4 regions of the Neobacillus sp. B4I6 genome follow, and region 4 is predicted to be linked to each of the others. Evidence: predicted binding sites of a transcription regulator. Region 4 holds the regulator's gene; each other region holds the start of a gene.
The links. The regulator Rex, encoded in region 4, represses fermentation and respiration genes when NADH is low (regulators of the CRP and FNR family bind a similar motif). The targets are predictions, from matches to a motif close to TTGTGAAATATTTCACAA.
Positions count from the first base shown of each region.

Region 1: the regulator Rex is predicted to act here: its motif matches at 1,705-1,722, upstream of QF028_RS28885 (AtpZ/AtpI family protein).
Region 2: the regulator Rex is predicted to act here: its motif matches at 3,037-3,054, upstream of adhE (bifunctional acetaldehyde-CoA/alcohol dehydrogenase).
Region 3: the regulator Rex is predicted to act here: its motif matches at 4,472-4,489, upstream of QF028_RS28720 (4Fe-4S dicluster domain-containing protein).

Region 1 is NZ_JBNPWB010000002.1:5,393,138-5,399,129, reverse strand. It holds gene atpE (F0F1 ATP synthase subunit C) at 1-139, opposite strand, end outside; gene atpB (F0F1 ATP synthase subunit A) at 214-927, opposite strand; gene QF028_RS28890 (ATP synthase subunit I) at 950-1,324, opposite strand; gene QF028_RS28885 (AtpZ/AtpI family protein) at 1,327-1,551, opposite strand; gene QF028_RS28880 (S8 family serine peptidase) at 1,926-4,205, opposite strand; gene QF028_RS28875 (nuclease-related domain-containing protein) at 4,303-5,322, opposite strand; gene upp (uracil phosphoribosyltransferase) at 5,932-5,992, opposite strand, start outside.
Region 2 is NZ_JBNPWB010000002.1:1,473,675-1,479,666, forward strand. It holds gene QF028_RS09400 (amino acid ABC transporter permease) at 1-598, shown strand, start outside; gene QF028_RS09405 (amino acid ABC transporter ATP-binding protein) at 595-1,323, shown strand; gene QF028_RS09410 (DUF2238 domain-containing protein) at 1,736-2,392, shown strand; gene QF028_RS09415 (hypothetical protein) at 2,694-2,921, shown strand; gene adhE (bifunctional acetaldehyde-CoA/alcohol dehydrogenase) at 3,081-5,684, shown strand; gene hpt (hypoxanthine phosphoribosyltransferase) at 5,955-5,992, shown strand, end outside.
Region 3 is NZ_JBNPWB010000002.1:5,357,607-5,363,598, reverse strand. It holds gene QF028_RS28730 (3-hydroxybutyryl-CoA dehydrogenase) at 1-461, opposite strand, end outside; gene QF028_RS28725 (acetyl-CoA C-acetyltransferase) at 834-2,021, opposite strand; gene QF028_RS28720 (4Fe-4S dicluster domain-containing protein) at 2,273-4,375, opposite strand; gene cls (cardiolipin synthase) at 4,550-5,752, shown strand; gene uvsE (UV DNA damage repair endonuclease UvsE) at 5,768-5,992, shown strand, end outside.
Region 4 is NZ_JBNPWB010000002.1:4,962,156-4,968,147, forward strand. It holds gene dcuS (DcuS/MalK family sensor histidine kinase) at 1-782, opposite strand, end outside; gene QF028_RS26600 (sulfite exporter TauE/SafE family protein) at 977-1,729, opposite strand; gene QF028_RS26605 (NAD(P)-dependent malic enzyme) at 1,958-3,205, opposite strand; gene QF028_RS26610 (redox-sensing transcriptional repressor Rex) at 3,365-4,021, opposite strand; gene moaC (cyclic pyranopterin monophosphate synthase MoaC) at 4,058-4,555, opposite strand; gene QF028_RS26620 (ABC-F family ATP-binding cassette domain-containing protein) at 4,734-5,992, shown strand, end outside.

The DNA of each region.
Region 1 (5,992 bases), 430 kb from region 4:
GAAGCAAACCACGATGTTCAGGTTGACGAGCGATACCTTCTACTGTACGACCTACGATAAGACCGTTACCAATACCTGCACCTACTGCTGCTAAACCGATTGCGATTGCTGCTGCTAAAACACCAATTGATCCTGTCATTACTTTTTTCCTCCTTAAATGTATAAAACATCAATTAATTTTTTATTTTGTTCATAAAAATGAACGGTGTATTATTAATGGTCGTGACTCACTTTATGAGCCAAGTAAACCATTGTTAACATTGTGAAAATATAAGCTTGAATCGTACCAACGAAAATAGAGAACCCTTGCCATACCAATGTTAGCGGCACAGCTGCAATGGTACCAGCTATTCCTTGATGTGCTAAGCCTGTTGCTAATAGTGATAGAAGCAACTCACCCGCGTAAATGTTACCATATAGACGCAGACCAAGAGTCAGCGTATTGGCAAATTCTTCAATGATCTTCAATGGAAATAAGAATTTCATTGGACTGAAGAAACCTTCTGCATAGCCTTTGACACCTTTTAGCTTGACGCCATAATAATGGGATAGCGCCAGAACCATAACTGCTAGTGTTAAAGTGATGATTGGATCGGCTGTTGGTGATTTCCACCATAGCTTTTCATCCACCACAATCGCAAATGGAAGACCTAGCATATTGGATACAAAAACATACATAATTAATGTAATCCCAAGGATGTGGAATCTCCCGCCATCTTTCCAATCCATCGTGCTGTTGATGATCCCTTTAACAAAGTCCATTACCCATTCAAAAAAGTTTTGCATCCCTGTAGGTTTCATTGCCAGCTTTCGTGTGGAAAGGACAGCAATTAGGAAAACAATTAGACTTGCTACTGTGATCATCAGCATATTTGCGCCGTTAAACCAAAGGCCCATAAATTTAAACTCTGGAACCTCATGATGCATGTAAACTCACCTCGCTTCCGCTTCATTTATGTACATGCAATGCATGGTAAAAATAATCTATCATAATGACAATATAGGATGTCATTAATCCTATCACTAAACTAATCATATCGAATTGCTCTGGGTATCTTAATGCGATTAACGCAGCAATTCCCGCCACAGCCATCCTCGAAAGTGAACCTAAGGACTTGGGCTTTTTGCCCTCTGTTACCTTTTTATCAAAGCTTTCCGTCTTTCTAACTAGTATCCAAAGATTTAGATAACTAAAGCATGTCCCAAGAATCAGCCCTAGAAATATGGTTTGGTACGAGGTGAAGCCCCAGCCTAGAACATAAATGGACAACAAGTAAAAAATCCATTTGCGCTGCCTGTTGAACATTACTCTGAAATCTGGCATAGTTATTTATCTCCTGAATAGAAATGGCGGATTGAAAGAAGCATGGAATAGGTACCACCTCCAAGACCTATAAGCAGTCCGATTATTAAGAAAATTGGTTCGGTACCCCAATGCTGATCCAGCCATCTGCCTGAGAAAATACCTATTAGAATGGAACCTACTAATTGGGAGACGATTGCGGACATTAAAGCCATAGCTTGTAATGGGTTGCGGTTGTTTTTACGCATATAACACATCCTCACTCTGAGAGAATGTCAATCGGGCAAAAAGTAAATTCCATAGCCTAAATACTATCTTTAGATAGATTTATTTACATGAAAACCCTATCATTTACACCCTTAGTTAGCATACAATAGCACCCTGTCAATGTCAATGAAATTACGTGAATTATGCCACAAACTATTTCCTGAAGTATTTTCCAATTTGGAATTTACTCAACAATCTTATTGTAGAGTAAATTGTGAAGGAATTTTGTTCATTTTGTGTCTATTTTGTGAACAATTATAATTATACTAATGGTACAATATTATGAACTTTTATTATGATTTTGTTAAAAAGACCATGTCTTGGTGTGGACAAGGTCTTTTCTCAAAATTGCTATTTAGTTTTCTTTCCTCTCAATCGTGATCATCCGTTGGATATGGTCCTCTTTGCTGGCCTTTTTGGCAAAAACCTTTACTAAATAGGTCCCGTTTGTTGGTAGATGGTCGTCTGGGATGTCCTTGCGAACAAGTCCCTTTTTCACATTGGTAATCGTATCTAAATAGCCGACAAACCGATAATCCTCCGGGTTAAACAAGGCAATCCCAAATTCCTCCGCCCCGCCTGGCAAATACACCTCATAGCGGTACTGCCCTGGTTTGTCGCCTTCGGCAAAATCAAAGCCCATGACACGTGGATAGTCCGGTTCTTCTAAAACATAGAGATAGGGAATGCGAACTGATGCCCCGCCCGCCTGCAAGCGGAGATATCCGTCATGAATTTTCCCTTTAAACACCTGCGGGTCCACCGTTAACTCGACCGTTATGTCCTTTGTTTGCTGAGGTTCGAGCGTAAACGAAAGCGGCAGCCGCCATTCCAGCCCATCGACATACGGCGGGATATCAAACGAATAACGCTGGTCTTGCTGGCTTGTATTTTCGACATGCAAATACGCTTTATGGACGTCACTCTGTTCCGTAAATTTCCCAAACCGGATACTGCTCGGTGTGACGAGTGTGGTGGCTTGGATCGCTTCGTCGACCTGGATTCTGCCTGCCCCCTGTTCAAAGGTGCGGTAGTAGGCGGGTTCCCTCTGTGTCCCAAGGGTTCGGCCGTTGATGGTAGTGGTCTTACGTCCGGCTCCGTTCGGGATGGTCGCCGTACGGTCAACGCTATTAGACTTTGCGAGCGGTTTTGCCGTGTTCATCAGGGCCGCTTTGATTTGTTCGGGCGTCCAGTCCGGATGGGCCTGCTTAATTAATGCGCAGGCCCCAGCGACGTGCGGCGCCGCCATACTCGTCCCTTGGAGCGACAAATAGCCGCCCGGAATCGTCGAATTAATGGCTACCCCGGGGGCAACAATATCCGGTTTGATTTCCCACGTCCCCGTCACCGGACCCCGCGAGCTAAAGTCAGCAAGCCGGTCCAAATCCTCGCTGACCGTGACCCGAGCCGAGGTGGTTTGTTTTTTTAAGGCTTTTTGTAATATAACCCCGTCTTCCTTCGAGATGGCCCCGACTGGGATCGACATTTGCATGTCGAGGTTTCCCATGAAACGGCCGCCGCTCATATTGTTGTAGATGAGCACCGCTTTTGCCCCTGCCCGCTTCGCATTTTCTGCTTTTTTTGAAAAAGTTAAGACCCCTCTTTTGATGAGGGCAATTTTCCCTTCAATATTTTTCAATTCGTCTGGTCTGCCGATGCCGCCATCGACAAGATCAGCGGAGCGGTCGAGCGCCCACTTGGCTGAGCCTTCGAGCGGTTCAATCTGGAGTTTATCCCGACTTCCTTCTATTAATAGATAGGGCGTCTCCAAAGTTGGGGTCGATGCTCCTACCGATATCGCTTTGGAGGCGGTTCCAGGTGAGCCAACACTCCAAACATTTGGCCCGGAATTACCAGAAGCCGCTACGGCAACGATTCCGCGATCAACGGCGCGGTTGAGGGCAAGGCTGATTGGCAGGTCGGGCCCGTTGATATCATTTCCGAGCGAGAGATTGACGACATCCACTTTATCCTTAATTGCCTGATCAATCGCCGCGAGCACCTGCTCGGTGGTCCCTCCCCCGCCCGGCCCTAGCGCGCGGTACGCAACAATTTTTGCCTCCGGGGCAACGCCTTTTATTTTTCCATTTGCCGCAATAATACCGGCCACATGGGTTCCGTGGATCGTCGCCTTCCCGAGCGCCAGCGTTTCCATCGGATCGCGGTCGTTGTCAACCAGGTCCCGGCCGCCGGCATAATTGCGCTTGAGGTCGGGATGGTTGTAATCGACGCCCGTATCAATGACCCCGACCGTTACCCCTTTTCCCGTCAGCCGCTCATTTTTTTTATCAAAAAAACTGCGGACTGCTTCCCCGCCAATAATTTTGACGCTTTCCTCGGTTTCGGCTTGGTAGGTAATAACAGGCGAGACGTTTTTGATTTGTTTATGGCTGCGGCCGATTTCGGCAAGTGTTTCTGCACTGCCTTCGACCGAGAATCCATCTAGCGCGTGGTGGAAGACACGGCGCAGCTTAACGTCTTTATAGGGTTTCATGAGCTGTTGGATTTCCTGGTCGGTGTGTGGTTTGTCCAAGATTATAATGGCGGTTGTCTCCCGCGTGCTTTTGGTTATCGAAGGATGGATGAGTATTTTCGGAGTTTGAAAAGCTAGCAGTAACGCGAGTAAAAGTTTCATCGATAGATTTCCCCTTTTTCCATATCGTTTTCTTCGAGGGGGGAAAGTATGCACGACTATTTTGGGAAACGGGTATCGGGTATCGGGTATTTCCTATTTACCCGGTGGGAATCGTGTATGCGTTGATTTCCTTTTCATCGAGCGGGCACAGGAGTTGATTTTTTGGAAGTGTGTATTTTGTTCCTCGTTTAGATCCATTAGACGTGAGGTTAAGCGCCCTTAGTTGTTTCCCTGCTACAAAGGTGGATTTAATATGTGTAAACTCAGCAAACTGCTTCCTCGTAATCATCGGTCCAATCAAGAGAAAATAATCATCTACAGTTGGAAAATGAGCCGTTTTTGAGATTAACAGGCAATTAGGACAGTGCCAATTTGCTGAATAATAGTCCATCGTGACGTTTTGACACTTAGGACATAACACTCCAGTTATAATGTCGTCTTTTGATAATTTGTAAGTTTGGAGAATATCAGGAATAGGAGTTTGATGGAGGGCTAAAAGGAGGTCCACTAATTGACTGGTTTTTCTTTTGCTAAACACGGGTTTTTGATACTTCATTTCAAGCTCTTCCAGTTTGTCCAGAAGTGACTCGGCATAAATCAACTCATTGAAAATTTGCTGATTGTCAGGAGTTGTTTCCACTTTAGTCGTCGGTTTACTGATGATTACCACTTTTTCAATTGGCAAACCCTGCATTTGCATCTTTCTGAGCCAATTTACGAATTGCAGTTTCTGCCTTTTCACCTGAAGAATTGGATTCGAAATGCCCTCTTCTTCATTATTAAATTCCTTGGTTACATGATTGGTTTCCTTGTTAAAAATCAATTTCTTCGATAGATTTTTGACTTCTGCCATGAAGATAAACCTCTGTGAAAGTATCACTAAATCAATTTGGAATGCCTTCTTGTCAGTTAGCCGCAGGCCATGAAAAATGTAATATTGTTCTTCGGGCAAAAGCGAAAGATAGTAGCTGCATTCCTTCTCGCCGTAGTATCCCTTCAGCCACGATCTTAAATCGCGTTCGACTGTCGGTCTGATTAGATGATTTTTCGATATCCTGCGGAGTATCGCCATACATTGGTAAGCTTGAATTGGTAACTTCAGTTCTAAAACGACCATATACATCACCTCTTTTTATATATTCAGTGGTAATTTCTATTAAAAGATTAGATATCCTGCTTAAAAATTAAGCAAATTATATCTTTTTAGTGAAATATAGTCGTTTTGCCGTTCATTTTTTAGGTCTATTTCGGTTCTTGTTATCGATTTTTGTTCTTTATTCGAGTTTAAAATTGTTCTCGTTGAAGTTTTGTGCCAATTCTCGGTGGTTTTGTGCCATTTTGGGCAGGTTTGTGCCGATTTCTATAGTTTTGTGCCATTTCTAAGAGGTTTTGTGCCATTTCCAAGGTGTTTTGTGCTATTAGACATATTTTCCCAAAAATGAACCCTTTTTTTAAAAATAAATGGGTTCCAGTATGGATTTTCTCTTATTTCGAGAAATATATCGGGTTCCAAAAAGGATTTTGTATTTTTCGAAAAACAATTTGGTTCCAGTACAGATTTTCCTTTTTTAAGAAAAATAATTTGAGTTCCAAAACCGATTTTTTATTTCCCAAAAAAACAATTCAGGCTCCCAATCTCATTATTTTTCCAAAAACAATTGACCTATTTTTAATAAAACCAACAAAAAAAAAGCCGAATAAGCTCGACTTTATTTCAAACGGTATCCTATTTCGTTCCAAACAACCGATCTCCTGCATCACCAAGGCCTGGGACGATGTAGCCGTGG
Region 2 (5,992 bases), 3.5 Mb from region 4:
AGTGACCCTATATATATTTGTAATTGCCATTATTCTAGGTTTTTTAATTGGTTTAGTAATAGCCTTGTTTCGTTTAGCTCCGATCAAGATCTTGAATTGGATTTCTAAGTTTTATGTTGATGCCATTCGTGGAACACCATTTATTGTTCAATTATTTTTTATCTATTTTGGTGTAAATTCTCTACAAGTGGTGTCCCTAAATAGCACTACTGCTGGGATCATCACTGTTGCCATTAATGCGGGTGCATATTTTGCTGAGATTATCAGAGCGGGAATTCAATCAATTGATAAAGGACAAACAGAAGCAGCAAGATCGATCGGTTTTACAGGCGCACAAACCATGCGATATGTGGTGCTTCCACAGGCCTTTAGAAGAATGCTTCCTACGATTACAAACCAATCCATTATCAGTTTAAAGGATACGTCACTTTTATCTGTAATTGGGATTGCAGATTTAACACAGCAAGGACAAATTCAAGCTTCTGCCACCTTCGAAGCATTTAAGATTTGGCTGGCTGTAGGTATCATTTACTTTATTATTATTTATTTATTAACCATGCTTGCTAATTTCATCGAAAGGAGGATTCAGCTTAGATGAGCATGATCACAGTTAAAAACTTACGAAAATCGTTCGGTAATGTTGAGGTATTAAAAGATATCAATGCAGAAGTTAAAGAAAAAGAGGTAGTTTGTGTTATTGGTCCATCTGGCTCAGGTAAAAGTACGTTCCTTCGATGTTTAAATCGCCTTGAAGACATTTCAGGCGGAGAGGTAGTCATAAACGGACAGGATATAACAGACCCAAAAATCAATATTAACAAAGTAAGACAAGAAGTAGGAATGGTGTTTCAGCAATTTAATCTGTTCCCTCATAAAAGTGTATTAGAGAACATCACCATGGGACCTATTAAAATTCACAATATTGATAAAGCAGCTGCTGAAAAATTGGCATTTGATCTATTAGATAAAGTGGGGCTAAGGGAAAAAGCCAATAGCTTTCCAGGGGAACTATCTGGGGGGCAAAAACAGCGCGTTGCGATTGCAAGGGCACTAGCCATGAATCCAAAAATAATGCTCTTTGACGAACCGACATCTGCACTTGACCCTGAAATGGTTGGTGATGTTTTAGAAGTAATGAAACAGCTTGCTATAGAAGGTATGACAATGGTTGTGGTTACCCATGAAATGGGTTTTGCTAGGGAAGTTGGCGATCGGGTCATCTTCATGGACGGTGGCTACATTGTTGAAGAAAATGAACCGAATGAGTTATTCAGTAACCCTCAGCATGAACGAACCCAAGCGTTTTTAAGCAAGGTACTTTAAACTACAATATGGTTTTCCAACTGAATTAGGAAAACATGTTTGCAAATCACATGTAATACATTTTTTTAATTGAGGCGTAGCATATATAAGCCATTAAATACTAGAGGATGAATGAATTTAGTATTTGATGGCTTATTTTTATTTTCTATATTAGTCCTTGTTGGAGAGGATACCTGTGATGTTTGAAAAATACCTGCGGTTTATTATTCCTATTTCGTTCTACTCCTAGATAACTCCATTGATTTAAAACCCACCGCTTTTGATATTCATTTTGAACAGAAATTTAAAAAGCAATGTTGTTTAATAAATGAAAGGATGGACAACCTATAAAAGTTATTTTTAACTTTTTCACAGGAGAGCAATTTAGTTAGTTTTTAACTTTACAACTGTAATATCATTAGGAGTGAGTTGAGTGAAAAGAGATAAAAGTGCTTACTTTCATTTACTACTTATCTTGATTGTAATTGCCGTTTTTAGTTGGTCAATCTATAAGCCAGCAGGATATTTAATATGGGCGATGGAAGTACTTCCTGCCATTGTGATATGTATGATCGTAGTTATTACCTATAATAAGTTTCGTCTTACTACGCTATCCTATATCATAATTGCCATTCTTTCGATTCTTACCTTCATTGGTGGTCATTATACTTACGCAAAGGTTCCACTTTTTACTTGGATAAAAGATTATTTTGAATTAAACCGAAACCACTATGATCGCTTTGGTCATTTCTTAAAAGGATTGTTTGCCATTGTAATAAGAGAAATATTAATTCGAAAAAGAGTGACTAAAAAAGGTCCTTGGTTAATTTCTGTGATATTAAGTTTTTCACTCGCAATTGGAGCTATGTATGAAATTATCGAATGGTTATCGACTAAATTAACAAAGAACAGAAAGACTTCCACTGAGTTTTTAGGAGCACAAGGTGATATTTGGGACGCACAGTGGGATATGTTGTTAACCTTTATTGGTTCAATCTTCGCGTTACTCATCTTATCAAAAGTACATAACAGGCTATTAGAAAAAATTAAGGGAATGAAATATAAGAAAGAAAGAGGGATTAGACCGTAACCCTCTTTCAAATAATGTTACAGTCACTAACTGTTCGTTTTCAATAACCGTACATATACAATCGATAACTTCATTTATTGAATGTTATTCTGATATAATAAAATAGTTGTAACCGTTTTCAGGTAATATAGTATTACACCAAATACATACCAATATTATCATTGGTAACCATTGTTATATAAGGACATAGTCCTATTTTTAGTAAAATTAATCACAATTCACAATTTGTTCAACACTTCACAAACTGTTATTCAAAATACATGTTATGATAAATCCATAAACAAACAAGGAGTGATAAGACATGATGGTATGTGAATGGAAAACCTTCTCTACAGATTCTGAAACTTATACCCTAGAAGTATTTGAAGAAGCAGTTGGGGATGAATTTGAGGCAATGTATCTTAAAGAAAATGAAGAAATCCCCGCCTATATTTGGACCGTAAATTACGTGGTTATTGTTAAAAAGTATTCGAAGGTTCTAACTGACATTTTATTTGAAAAGATTCCACGCAATCCAGTTTGTGAATAAAAATCAAGTAGAGTGTTATTATTTTTAGTAACAAATGTGAAATTTTTTACAAACATTACGATACATGCATCCAGAGAAAATACCAGCTTGATTGTGTATTATTTTTTAAAAATACTTGTGAAAAACTTCACAAATACTTAATCAAATGGAGGTATTACGATGGCAGTAGTAGAAAAGGCAGTTAAAGAAAATCAAACGGTAACACAAATGGTTAACGTTTTGGTGGAAAACGGTCTAAAAGCATTGAAAGAATTCCGAAGATTCGACCAAGAAATGATTAATAATATTGTTAAAGAAATGGCCTTGGCCGGTCTTGATCAGCATATGCCACTTGCAAAGCTAGCCGTTGAAGAAACAGGAAGAGGCGTGTACGAAGATAAAATCATCAAGAACATGTTTGCTACTGAATATGTCTATCATAATATCAAATATGATAAAACCGTTGGTATCATTAACGAAAATGAACATGAAGGAATGATTGAAATCGCGGAACCGGTTGGGGTGATTGCAGGAGTTACACCTGTAACCAATCCAACATCGACCACCATGTTTAAAGCACTCATTTCGATAAAAACAAGAAATCCAATCATTTTTGCCTTCCATCCATCAGCACAGAAATGCAGTAGTGAAGCAGCCAGAGTGCTTAGAGATGCAGCAATCAAGGCGGGTGCGCCAGAAAATTGCATTCAATGGATTGAAACACCGTCGCTTGAAGCAACTCAAGCCTTAATGAACCACTCAAAAATATCATTAATTCTTGCCACTGGTGGTGCGGGGATGGTTAAATCTGCTTACAGTTCAGGTAAGCCAGCACTCGGAGTTGGGCCAGGAAATGTCCCTTGTTATATTGAAAAAACAGCCAATCTTCATCAGGCAGTTAATGACTTAATTTTATCAAAAACGTTTGATAATGGAATGATTTGCGCCTCCGAACAAGCAGTCATTATTGATAAAGAAATATACGACGTTGTAAAACAAGAAATGATTGCAAATAATTGTTATTTTTTAAATGAAGAAGAAAAAGCGAAGGTTGAAAAATTAGTTATTAATGAGCAATCCTGTGCTGTTAATCCAGTAATTGTTGGGATGGCTGCTTCAAAGATTGCACAGTTAGCAGGAGTAAAGGTTCCTGATGATACAAAAATCCTTATTGCAGAATTAAAAGGTGTCGGACCAGGATACCCACTTTCAAGGGAAAAATTGAGCCCAGTGCTTGCTTGTTACAAGGTAAGTGGTCTTGAGGAAGGATTAAAACGGGCCGAAGAAATGCTGGAGTTCGGCGGGCTAGGTCATTCAGCTGTTATTCATACCACTGATCAAACAGTGATTAAGAAGTTTGGACTGCGGATGAGAGCGGGACGTATTATTGTCAACGCCCCATCTTCACAAGGTGCGATCGGTGATATCTACAATGCCTATATGCCGTCCTTAACCCTCGGATGTGGAACGTATGGTGGAAATTCTGTCTCTACAAATGTAGGTACTATTCACTTAATTAATATTAAAAAAGTGGCGAAAAGGAATATTAATATGCAATGGTTTAAAGTTCCATCTAAAATTTATTTCGAGAAAAATTCAACTCAATATCTTGCCAAAATGCCGAAAATTTCGAAAGCATTTATTGTTACCGACCCTGGAATGGTAAAATTAGGATATGTGGATAAAGTCCTTTACTATTTAAGAAAGCGTCAAGATTATGTTCACTGCGAAATTTTCTCAGAGGTTGAACCAGACCCATCGATTGAAACAGTGATGAAAGGTGCAGAAATGATGGCTAACTTCCAGCCAGATGTTATCATTGCGCTTGGCGGTGGTTCTGCAATGGATGCGGCTAAAGGAATGTGGCTGTTCTATGAACATCCAGATACAGAATTCTTTGGCTTGAAACAAAAGTTCTTAGATATTCGAAAACGAATTGTTAAATATCCGAATCTCGGCCAAAGGGCACAATTTGTGGCCATTCCTACCACCTCTGGAACAGGCTCGGAGGTAACGTCATTCTCGGTTATTACGGATAAAGAGGCCAATATTAAATATCCGCTTGCTGATTATGAATTGACTCCTGACGTAGCCATTATCGATCCGCAGTTTGTGATGACGGTGCCTAAACATATTACTGCTGATACGGGATTGGACGTGTTGACACATGCGATTGAAGCATTTGTATCCTGTATGGCCAATGATTTCACGGATGGCCTTGCAATAAAAGCAATCCAGCTTGTATTTGAATACCTGCCTAGAGCCTACAAAAACGGTCAGGATGAAGAAGCGCGCGAAAAGGTCCATAATGCTTCAACCATTGCCGGCATGGCCTTTGCAAATGCATTTTTAGGCATTAATCATAGTCTTGCACATAAGCTGGGAGCGGAATTCCATATCGCCCACGGACGGGCAAATGCTGTACTTATGCCACATGTGATTCGCTATAATGCGACTAAACCGAAGAAATTCACAGCCTTTCCGAAGTACAATCATTTCAAAGCTGACAAACGGTATGCTGAAATTGCTAGAATACTAGATTTACCTGCTGGTTCTACTGAGGAAGGTGTAGAGAGCCTCGTTCAAGCCATTATTAAATTGGCAAAGGAACTTGAAGTTCCAATGAGCCTTGAAGCAAATAATATAAATAAAATCGAGTTCGAAAGCAAGGTTGACTATTTAGCAGACCGGGCCTTCGAAGACCAATGTACCACTGCAAACCCTAAGCTTCCATTAGTAACAGAATTGGCTGAAATTTACCGCCAAGCCTATAAAGGGGTATAATAATCATTGCCAATACGAAAAATCAAACTAATTGGTTTTTCGTATTGGCTTTTTTTTGGCAGTGTTAAAGGTCATAGTTGATATGGTAACCTTGTTGATTGGATCGGAAGGCGCGAGACTCCTGCGGGAGTACGGGACAGGGGAGACCCCGCAGGCGCTTTAGCGCCGAGGAGGCTCCCCGAACCCGCCCGCGGAAAGCGAAGCGCCTGGAGAGGAAATCAATAAGCTAATTTAACATAGCCTTTATATTTTAGAAAGAAGGTGTATTTTGTGGGGTACAGAATTAAAGATGTGATGATTTCCGAGAC
Region 3 (5,992 bases), 400 kb from region 4:
ATGATTTCGACGAGCTTCATGACTGGAACTGGGTTCATGAAGTGCATGCCGATGACTTTTTCCGGACGCTTGGTTGCCGCCGCAATTTCGGTGATTGGCAGTGATGAGGTATTGCTCGCTAGTATTGAATGTGCTGGGGTAATGTCATCGAGTTGGGCAAAGATTTTTGTTTTGATGTCCATATTTTCAACGGCTGCTTCGATGACGAGGTCGACGTCACTGGCATCATTTAGGTCGGTGGAAGTGGTGATGTTGCTGAGAACTTTCTGTTTTTGCTCTTCAGTCAGGCGCCCTTTATCAACGTTCCGTTTAAGTATTTTATTGATCCCTGCTAAGCCGCGTTCCACAAATTCCGGTTTTAGATCATTTAAGATGACCGTGTATCCCGCCTGGGCACAAACTTGAGCAATCCCTGAGCCCATTTGTCCTGCACCGATCACCATAAGCTTTGAAATCTTCATTTTTTCCCCTCCGAAGTAAGGCCGGAACAAGTCCGACCTAGATTTTTTATGTTTTTGTCTATTTTTTATTTCGGTTTTGTGTTAATTTAAGAGTACTTTTGAGTCATCTCAGGTGTTTTGTGTTTTTTCAAACAAGCTTTTCGAGTCATCTCAGGAGTTTTGTACGTGCTTCTTGGTGTTTTGTGCTATTCCGGCAAGGTCTTGTGTCATTTTCCAAGTGTTTTGTGCCATTTTCAAATGGTTTTGTGCCAAAATTCTGCTGTTTTGTGCAATTAGACATTATTTGGAAAAAGACCACTCTGAAAGTTAGCTTTTTGGAACCCTCCGTTGAACACGACTCCGATTAATCACATTAAAATCTCACCCTTGAGATTAGCCCTTTGGAACCTCGATCATCACGGCATCCCCTTGGCCGCCGCCGCTGCAAATCGCAGCAATCCCAATTCCGCCGCCGCGGCGCTTTAATTCGTGCATTAACGTAAGGATAATGCGCGCCCCGCTGGCACCAATCGGATGACCTAAGGCAACCGCACCGCCATTGACATTGACTTTTTCTAGATCAAGACCAGCAATTTTCCCGCTCACTAAAGCAACCGCAGCGAAGGCTTCATTGATTTCAAATAAATCTATCTCCGCCAACGTTTTCCCTGTTTTTCGTAACAGCTCATTAATTACAAGTCCTGGTGTTTTCGGGAAATCCTTTGCTTCCACAGCGACCGCCGCATGGCCGACAATCACCGCTTCCGCCTGCCTGCCTTCACGAATTGCACGCTCTTCACTCATTAACACGAGGGCTGCTGCTCCGTCATTGACTCCCGGGGCATTTCCAGCTGTAATCGTACCGGTTGAATTAAATACCGGTGCTAATTTAGCTAACCGTTCAATCGATGTGTCTTTACGCGGTGATTCATCATTCTCGACAACAAGTGGCGCATCCTTTCGTTGTGGAACCTCAACCGATACGATTTCTTCCGTAAATTTTCCACTCTCGATTGCGGCAACCGCGCGCTTGTGGCTTCGCAATGCCCACTCGTCCTGTGCTTCCCGGCTAATTTCCATATCGGCAGCCGATACGTTGCCGTATGTGCCCATGTGAACACCGGTAAAGCTGCAGGTTAACCCGTCATGAATCATTAAATCTTTGACCTGTGCGTCACCCATTCGGAAGCCCCAGCGTGCTTTTGGTAAAACATATGGTGCATTGCTCATCGATTCCATTCCGCCTGCAACAATCACTTCTTCATCGCCAGCACGGATGATTTGGTCTGCCAAGGTAACACTGCGCATCCCTGACGCACAAACCTTATTGATTGTTTCGGTTTTCACTTCCCACGGCAATCCGGCGTGATGCGCTGCTTGGCGCGATGGAATCTGCCCCTGGCCCCCTTGTAAAACAGTTCCAAGAATGACTTCCTGTACGTCTTCAGGCTTCACTTCGGCACGAACTAATGCCTCTTTTACGGCAATTCCCCCTAGTTGGGAGGCAGTCAAGCTGCTTAATGTTCCCCCTAATTTTCCAAAAGGCGTTCTAACCCCGCTTAAAATGACCGTTCTTCCCATTCAAAACACTCTCCCTTTTCTTAATATTCAGTCAAACTTTTGTAAAAATATCGCGGCGACTGAACGCTCGCTCGGGTAGGAACCAAAAAAGAAGCGCAGGCTCCTGCTTTTTTTTAAAAATGTTAATGTAAGCGTTTTTATCTACATACTATATTCTACATAAAAATGAGCAGAAGTTGAAATGTTTTCCATAAAATTTTTAAAATTTTATGAATATGTAAACAAATCGAACCTCTGCTCCCCCTTAAAAACTATGCGACTTCCCCGCAAACCGCTTTTTCAAGCAGCTCAGCCACATCGTAGGTCGAAACCTTTTCTTCCACTTCTTTTGCCTTCGTACCATCTGACAGCATCGTTAAGCAATACGGACAGCCTGAACTGATCACCGATGGATTAACAGCAAGTGCCTGCTCGGTTCTAGCCACGTTAATGCGGTGTCCAGTTTCTTCCTCCATCCACATCAAACCGCCGCCAGCACCACAGCACATCGCTTTCTCTCTGTTCCGCTCCATTTCAATCAACTTCACGCCCGGAATAGATTTAAGAATCTCACGTGGTGCATCATAGACATCATTGTAACGGCCTAAGTAACAAGAATCATGGAAAGTGATCGTTTCATCAACCGAATGTTTCGGCACAAGCTTGCCATCGCGAACTAGCTCATATAAAACCTCGGTATGATGGAACACTTCGACATCCGTTAAGCCAAAATCAGGGTATTCATTTTTGAAAATATTATAAGCATGCGGGTCAATTGTGACGATTTTCTTGACTTCTGCTTTTTCAAATTCCTCAATATTTTTCGCTGCCAAGTCTTGGAACAAGAATTCATTGCCGAGACGGCGCGGTGTGTCACCAGAATTTTTCTCTTTGTTGCCAAGAATCGCAAATTTCACGCCTGCTTCGTTCAGCAGCTTCGCAAACGATAAGGCAATCTTTTGGCTGCGATTATCGTAAGAGCCCATGGCTCCTACCCAGAAAAGGTATTCAAATTCTTCGCCGGCTTTATTCATCTCTTTCACAGTTGGCACATGAACATCTTCGCGGGCCTCACGCCAAGTTTCACGTTCCTTTCGGTTCAAGCCCCATGGATTGCCTTGGCGTTCAATATTCGTCATCGCACGCTGGGCATCGGCATCCAATTTCCCTTCGGTTAAAACCAAATAACGGCGCAGGTCAATAATTTTATCGACATGCTCATTCATGACTGGACATTGGTCTTCACAATTTCGGCACGTTGTACATGCCCAAATTTCTTCTTCGGTAATGACATCGCCAATTAAGCTCGGGCTATAAGCTAATGCGGCAGCGGATTCCTGTGCGCCTTGACCTGCAGATGCAAGCGCCAGTTGATTTCCCTTCGTATTCGCAAATGCAATCGTTGGCACCCACGGCTGTTTCGAGGTAACCACAGCACCGTGGTTCGTTAAGTGATCACGAAGTTTGACAATTAAGTCCATCGGTGACAGCATTTTGCCAGTACCCGTTGCCGGACACATATTCGTACAGCGGCCGCATTCAACACATGCATAAAAATCGATCATTTGGTGCTGCGTAAAGTCTTCTATTTTTCCAACCCCAAACGTTTCTTGGGATTCATCTTCAAAATCAACTTTTTTCAACTTTCCTGGTTTATCTAAACGGTTAAAATAAACATTCGCTGGTCCAGCAATTAAGTGAGCATGTTTGGACTGCGGTACATACACTAAGAACGTTAACAAGAATAATAAGTGCGCCCACCAGGCAATGTAAAAAATTACAATGGAGGCGGTTTCATTTATCCCTGAAAAGATCAGCGAAATCAGCGAGGCTACCGGTTCTGTCCATGAAGCTTCTTCCCCATGCCAGATCAGACTCATTCCGTTGCCAAGTAAAACAGAAAGCATTAAACCACCAATAAATATAAGGACAAGACCGGATTTAAAGTTCCGCTTCAAGCGGACTAATTTTTCCACATAGCGGCGGTAAAAAGCCCAAATGACAGCCACTAAGATCATCAGTGTGACAAGCTCTTGGAAAAAAGTGAACCCTGCATAAAGAGGTCCAAGCGGCAAATGTGCCCCAGGTTTAATCCCTTTGATAATAAAATCAATCGCACCAAATTGGACCAGAATAAAGCCGTAGAAGAACATGACGTGCATGATCCCGCTTTTCTTATCCTTCAGCAGTTTCTTTTGGCCAAACACATTGACCCAAATTTTTTGAAGCCGCTCTTTCACATTGTTATCAAACTCAACCTTTTTACCGAGTTTAATAAATTCAATTCGGGTTTTGACGACATACACAAACAGACTGACTGCGTAAGCGGTTACAACAAGAAATGCAATCAGGTTGACCCAGAGTAAACCATTCATACAAATGCCCCTTTCCGATAACTTCTAGAAAATAATTAATTTTCAGAATCTACACTTAACTCTATTATATTATGAATGAGCATTCAGTCAAATAGTTTTTGAAAAGTTTCTCTAACTTATAGAAATGACCGCTTTCGGAAAAACTAACAAAACTGATTGGAGGAAAGAATTCTGATGACGTTTGCACTCTTTTCGAGCGTACTTATTTTTCTCATCATTCTATGGCTTGTTTTAGATTTTATTTTAGGTAAAAGGAAGCATCTTTCCATTGTCAGTCGAAGAGAAACAGCCATCATTCATGGGAATTTTGATATTTTCACCCACGGAAAGAAGTTATTCGCCGACTATTTCCATGAACTGCGGAACGCGAAAAAGCATATTCATGTGCTATTTTATATTGTTAAAGACGATGCGATTAGTCAGGAGTTTTTCTCTATTTTAAAAGAAAAGGCCCAGGCCGGGGTGGAAGTTCGGCTGCTTATTGACCGGCTTGGCAGCTGGAAGGTGAGGAAGGAGGCCGTTAATTCTTTGCAGGAGGCGGGTGTTCGATTTGCTTTTAGCAATACAATCAGGCTCCCCTTCCTTTTTTATTCTTCTCAGATTCGAAATCACCGCAAGATTACGATTATTGACGGGGAAATTGGGTATCTTGGCGGTTATAACGTTGGGAAGGAATATATTGACGAAGAGCCTTCCTTGGGGATCTGGCGCGATTACCATTTAAAAATTACCGGCCGGAGCGTAAATTTTTTACAAAGTGAGTTTTTGCTTGATTGGCACGAGTATGCGGGGGAAGATATTATGGGGAATCCGGCCTATTTTCCGCCCCTGGCTGATGGTCCTGTCCGCCATCAGTTTGTTCCAACGGAAGCCAATCAATTAGAGCAAAATTATCTTCGTCTGATTCAAAAAGCAACCCATTCGATGATCATTGGCACTCCCTACTTTATTCCATGTCATAAGATTTTGGCCGAGTTACTTGCAGCCATAAAACGCGGGGTTCAGCTTTCTGTCATCGTCCCGTATACCGCTGACCACCTGCTTGTCCAAGAGGCCTCGTTCCGTTATTTACGGAAGCTGATGCGGGCGGGGGCGGCCGTTTATCAATATAAAAAAGGCTTTTATCATGCCAAAACACTCGTTATTGATGACAAACTGTGTGACATCGGCACCGCCAATTTTGATAAACGAAGCATGTATTTAAACAAGGAAATCAATTGCTATATTTATGACCCTGCCTTTATCGAGCGCTTGATGGATATTCTCAAAAAGGACATCGATGACTCAGAACCTCTGACATTAGCTGAACTTAACAAACCGAACCCTGTCCGCTCCATCAAAGAAGGCATCGCCGCGGCCGTTTCCTATTTTTTATAAGAAAGGAGTTTGTCTATGAAGATTCGGTTTGGGTATGTTTCGCATGCGATAAGCTTATGGGATGCTTCGCCCGCAAAGACGCTGACATTTACTCGTTATCAGCAGTTAAGCACCGGGGAACGGCAGGAAAAATTGCTTGATGTGACGAAGCAAAATCTGGACCACACCCTCAGGATGCTCTACTACAATATTGCTCATCAACTTGAATTGTATCGAATGTCTAGTTCGATTGTCCCGCTA
Region 4 (5,992 bases):
TCTATATTTGTCCCCATTGGGTTATCTTGCAGGCCTGCTTTATCAAACAGCTTTAAGGCTGCTCGATTGACAAGTGTTATGTTTGAGTGTTGATCCACTGCCACAATTCCCTCACGCACCGATTGAAGCATCGCACTTCGTTCCTCTAATAATTTAGCAATCGCAAACGGCTCAAGCCCAAGTAAGATCTTTTTTATATATCTAGCTAAAATAACAGCCCCGAGAACACCGATTAAGATACCAATCATCGTCCCAATATAGATCCCTATTCTGCTCTTATTGACGGCCGTTTCCACATTATCAAGAGAAATCCCAACGGCTACTGCCCCGATCTGTTTTCCATTTGCATCCTTAATCGGCGTAAAAGAACGTAAAGAAGGTCCAAGAGCTCCTTTTGAAATAGATTCATGCTCTTTCCCTTTTAGTACCGGCCCTTCATCTCCACCCTTGAATGGTTTACCAACTTCTTTGCTATCAGGATGGGATTTACGGATCCCGTTCATATCCATCACAACAATAAAGTAAACGTTTGTCACTTTTCTCATTTCATTCGCAAACGTTTGGATTTCCTTTACATCCCGTTCTCCGCTCATCGCATCAATCACAAGCGGACTATGAGCAACCATTCGAGCCACATTTCTCGCCTTCTCAGCCTGACCTTTTTCCGTCTCCTTAGCAATTCTCGAACTGATAAGTAAATCCGTTATCAATAGTGAAAAAGTAACCACCATACACACAAAGACAATAATTACCGTCTGTAAACTCCATCTTCCCTTTCTCATATTTCCCTCCATCTTTGAGAAGGCGACAGGCACCATTCTGATTTCCACCTGATGACATACTAACCATTCAGGCTAGTAAACACAAAAAGCTGCAAAGCATTCTTAAGAAAATACTTTGCAGTCTTAGAAGCTTTCTTTAACTTAGGCTGGTCTGAGAGTTCATCGTCTCAGTTAACCATCCTTGCGAAGATGCCTTAACTTATGAGCAAAATGGCTCCTGCGATAATAGGGGTCAGGACCATCGCACTTTTTAATACGGGCTGCGGAGCAAGGGCTGTAAACTTAGCCCCGACATAGGAGCCAATCATCGTTCCTCCTACCACTTCAACTAACAGGGTTAAATTCAGGTATCCTTCGAAATAGTAGCCGATTCCTCCTGCTAAAGCGATCGGCAAAATAACGAGCATTGTTGTACCCACTGATTGTTTAAGCGAAAGTCCCATGATGACCAGCAATCCGATTTGAATGAACGGCGCAGCACCTATCCCAAATGTACCAGACAACAATCCGGTAACCAACCCGACAACTGCCGCTTTCTTAATGAGAAGCAGGTTGCCAGGGTTCACTTTTTTGTTGTTTACCTTTATTTTTTGGACAATAAATAAGCGGACAACCAAGATCACAGCCGACAAAAATAACATCCCCGCTGTCAACCAATGCAAAGAATGGATCGGAATCAAACTGGCTAGCTTTGAACCTAAATAGGAGGCAGCTGCCCCAAATCCGCCGACGATTAAACCGGTTTTAATTGAGATATTTCCTTGACGAAAATGACTGTAGGCACCTGACATGCTAGTAAACACCATCGCTGCTAGTGATGTCCCTAACGCCATATGTATTGGTACTCCAAAAATAACTGTTAAGATGGCAATAATAAAGCCAGAGCCGCCCGCCCCGACAAATCCTAATAAAATCCCAAGCACAAACATCGTCAGCACAATCGCCAACTTCATCCCCTCCGATTGCAAAACCCTAGATGTCCTTCTAGGAAATGTTTTATTACTTACCTAAGGACGGGGTCATATAGGCTGATTTAAAAAAGAAAAAAACTATCATTCATTATTGTACTAAAAATTTAAAAGGTATATCGGAATTATGCCCTAATTCCCAAAATTTGAAAGACTACCTCAACTAGATTGAGATAGTCCTCCCTTAAAAGCTAAATTTTACTCGACCTAAACATGCACTGGTTGTTTTGCTTCTTCTAATGCTGATAGGCGCTGCTTAATTTCCTCAACATTGATAATTCTTTGGGCTACCCCTGTTTCCATTGCAGTATACGCAACCGCGGTTGCTACCTGTGCTGCGACCCGAGGGTCAAATGGATCTGGAATGACATAATCGGCATGGAGCTCAACCTCTGAAATTAAACCAGCAATTGCATAGACCGCAGCAAGCTTCATTTCCTCGTTGATTTCCTTGGCACGGACATCTAAGGCGCCGCGGAAAATGCCTGGGAAAGCAAGCACATTATTAACCTGGTTCGGAAAATCAGAACGTCCTGTACCCACTACAAGAGCCCCTGCTTCTTTGGCCGCATCGGGCATAATTTCCGGTACCGGGTTGGCCATGGCAAAGATAATCGGGTCACGGTGCATAGTGCTAACCATTTCCTTTGTAACGGCCCCGGCTGCTGATACCCCCACAAACACATCGGCGTCAATAAGCGCATCCGCTAACGTTCCTTGTTTTTGCTCGCGATTTGTCATTTGCGCCATTTCATCTTTGAATCGATTCATTCCGAACGGACGGCCTTCATAAATAATTCCTTTTGTATCACATAAAATAACATCCTTCACGCCCATATGCAGCAGGAGCTTAACAATCGCTACTCCAGCTGAACCTGCTCCGTTTACTGCAACACGTATATCTTCAATTTTTTTATCCGCTAATTTTAACGCGTTGATTAGACCAGCGGCTGTTACAATCGCAGTTCCATGCTGGTCATCATGAAAAACAGGAATCTCGCAGGCTTTGCGGAGGCGGTCTTCAATTTCAAAGCATTGCGGCGCAGCAATATCCTCCAAGTTCACTCCGCCAAATGTTGGTTCTAGCAGCTTGACGGTTTCTACGATCTGGTCTGTGTCAGTGGTGGCCAAGCAGATGGGAAAGGCGTCAACATCTGCGAACGATTTGAATAACACGGCCTTTCCTTCCATCACAGGCATCGCAGCTTTTGGTCCAATATTTCCAAGCCCCAGGACTGCTGTCCCATTGGATACAACTGCGACAAGATTGCCCTTCGAGGTATAATCATAAACTTTATTTTCGTCTGCATAAATGTCCAAACATGGCTCTGCCACACCTGGTGAATACGCTAGGCTTAAATCTTTTGCATTATGTACTGCCACCTTAGAATAAATCCCAACCTTGCCTTGGTGTTCCTTGTGCATTTTTAATGCTTCATCTCGTAAAATTGACATTGAATTTCCCCCACTTCCCGGTTAGTAACCGCTTGCATTTCATCTACCTACATCTTAGTGCATAAGAAAGTATTTTTATAGATTATGTAATTAAAAAAAGCAGGGATTTAATCATACAAAAGGCCTTCCACAAATTTTGTGGAAAGCCTTTTTAACTAATTATTCTTCATCTATTTCCACCGTTGGATAATGCTTTAAAAAGTAGACTAGCGATTGAAGCTCCACTGCCAAGTCAATATGATGGACCCTTATTAATGGTGGAACATTTAACCTTGCTGGAGTGAAATTTAAGATTCCTTTTACATTCGCTTTGACCAGTCGATCGGTTATCATTTGTGCGGCAGGAGCCGGAACCGTTAATATCGCCACTGAAATATTAGTTTCTGATAAAACCTTCTCTAAATCATCCATAGGATGAACGGGTACCTCGCGAATCATGGTTCCCATTTTGTCGGGATCCACATCGAAGGCGCATTCTATTTTTGTGTTATTATTTTTTAAAAAGTTATAGTTTAAAAAGGCAGTGCCAAGATTTCCGACTCCTATTAAGGCAACCTTAGTTAATTCATCCTGATCTAAGGTCTTACGAAAGAAGGATATTAAGTAATTAACATTATACCCATAGCCCTTTTTCCCTAACGCACCGAAATAGGAAAAGTCGCGGCGAATCGTTGCTGAGTCTACCTTTACTGCTTCACTCAATTCCGCTGAAGAGACCCTTTGCTTGCCGGAACTATGCAGGTTTTTTAGAAATCGATAATAGAGGGGCAGCCGTTTTGCTGTCGCCTGTGGTATTTTCGTTGTTTCATTACTCATAATCTCCCACACCCCATGAATGGTTTAGTTAAAAATTTATTTAACTCTTTCATCTCTTTTAAAATCACCGTTTTTACCGCCCGTTTTTTCGACAAGATACGTCGGTCCAATTACCATACCTTTATCAACGGCTTTACACATATCATAAACTGTTAAGGCACATGCGGATGCCGCTGTTAACGCTTCCATTTCTACGCCTGTGCTCCCCTTCGTTTTAACGGCTGCAGCAATATATAATTGATAGTTCTCATCCTTATCCTGTTCCCAAGAGAAAGAAATATTAACACCTGATAATGGAATCGGATGGCACATTGGAATCAAATCCCATGTCTTCTTTGCTGCCATGACAGCTGCTACCTGGGCCACTGCTAAGACATCGCCCTTCTTCATCTCATTATTAGTTATTTTATCATAAATTTCTTTACTAACGGTAATGCTGGAATGAGCAAGCGCCGTACGTGCCGTTTCCGGCTTATCACTGACGTCGACCATTTTTGCTCTGCCTTCTTCATTAAAATGCGTAAATTCTGCCATATAAAAAATCCTCCCATCAAATCATACACTATTTTACCTTATATGTGTGTGAAACTTTGAACTAAATATTACATTTCTTGACGATTTAGGACCCTTACTCCGCTAATATGGCGAGCAGTTTATTGCCGACATACCGGGAATAAGGTACACTAATCCTATGTAATAGAGGTGAATGAGAATGATTTTGCTACAGGTTAATCAATTACAAAAATATTATGGTGCTGACCTTATTTTATCGAATATTAAGCTCGAATTACAAACTCGGGACCGTGTTGCTCTTGTTGGACGCAATGGGGCGGGAAAATCGACATTATTGAAGATTATTGCCGGACACTTGTCGCATGATGGCGGAGAAATTATCAAGCCGAAAGAAGTGACAATTGGCTATTTAGCTCAAAATACGGGGTTAGAATCATCATTATCCATATGGGATGAAATGCTGACGGTTTTTGAACCGCTGCGATTAATGGAAAAACAACTCCGCACTCTTGAAGAACAAATGGCTGATCCTCTTGTTTTTGAAGACGGTGGAAGGTACGAAAGAATCCTAAAAGAGTACGATCATCTTCAGGTGAAATTTAAAGAACAGGGAGGGTATCAATATGAGGCAGAGATGCGCTCTGTCCTTCATGGGTTAAATTTCCATGACAAATCCTTGATGATATCTAGTTTAAGCGGCGGGCAGAAAACCCGTCTTGCCCTTGGTAAACTTTTGTTAACCAAGCCTGATATCTTAATATTGGATGAGCCCACAAACCACCTTGATATTGATACGCTTTCCTGGCTGGAGCAATATTTACAAAGTTATCATGGGGCGATTTTGATCGTTTCCCATGACCGCTATTTTTTAGATAAAGTTGTTACTCAAGTTTATGAAGTATCCCGTAAGCAAATCCAAAGGTTTACAGGCAACTATAGTTCTTACCTTGATCAAAAGGCCGCAAATTATGAGCGTGATTTAAAGCTTTTCGAAAAACAACAGCAAGAGGTCGCTGATCTCCAAGACTTTATCAACCGGAATTTAGCGCGCGCTTCGACGACTAAACGTGCCCAAAGCCGTCGTAAAAAGCTAGAAAAGATGGAGATGATGGATCGTCCATTAGGCGATGAAAAGTCTGCTTCCTTCTCGTTTGAAATTGAAAAACAAAGCGGCAATGACGTTTTAACAGTGGATTCACTCGCTGTTGGGTACGAAGGTGATAAGGTTTCAGAGTCCATTTCATTTCGGGCCTATAAAGGTGAAAGTACCGCATTGGTTGGACCGAATGGTATCGGCAAATCAACACTTTTAAAGACAATTATCAAAAAGTTGCCTGCTCTGGAGGGAACCATACTCTATGGGACAAACCTTCAGATTGGTTATTACGACCAGGAGCAAGCTGAATTGACCTCCAATAAGCGGGTCTTAAATGAACTCTGGGATGACTATCCACTAAA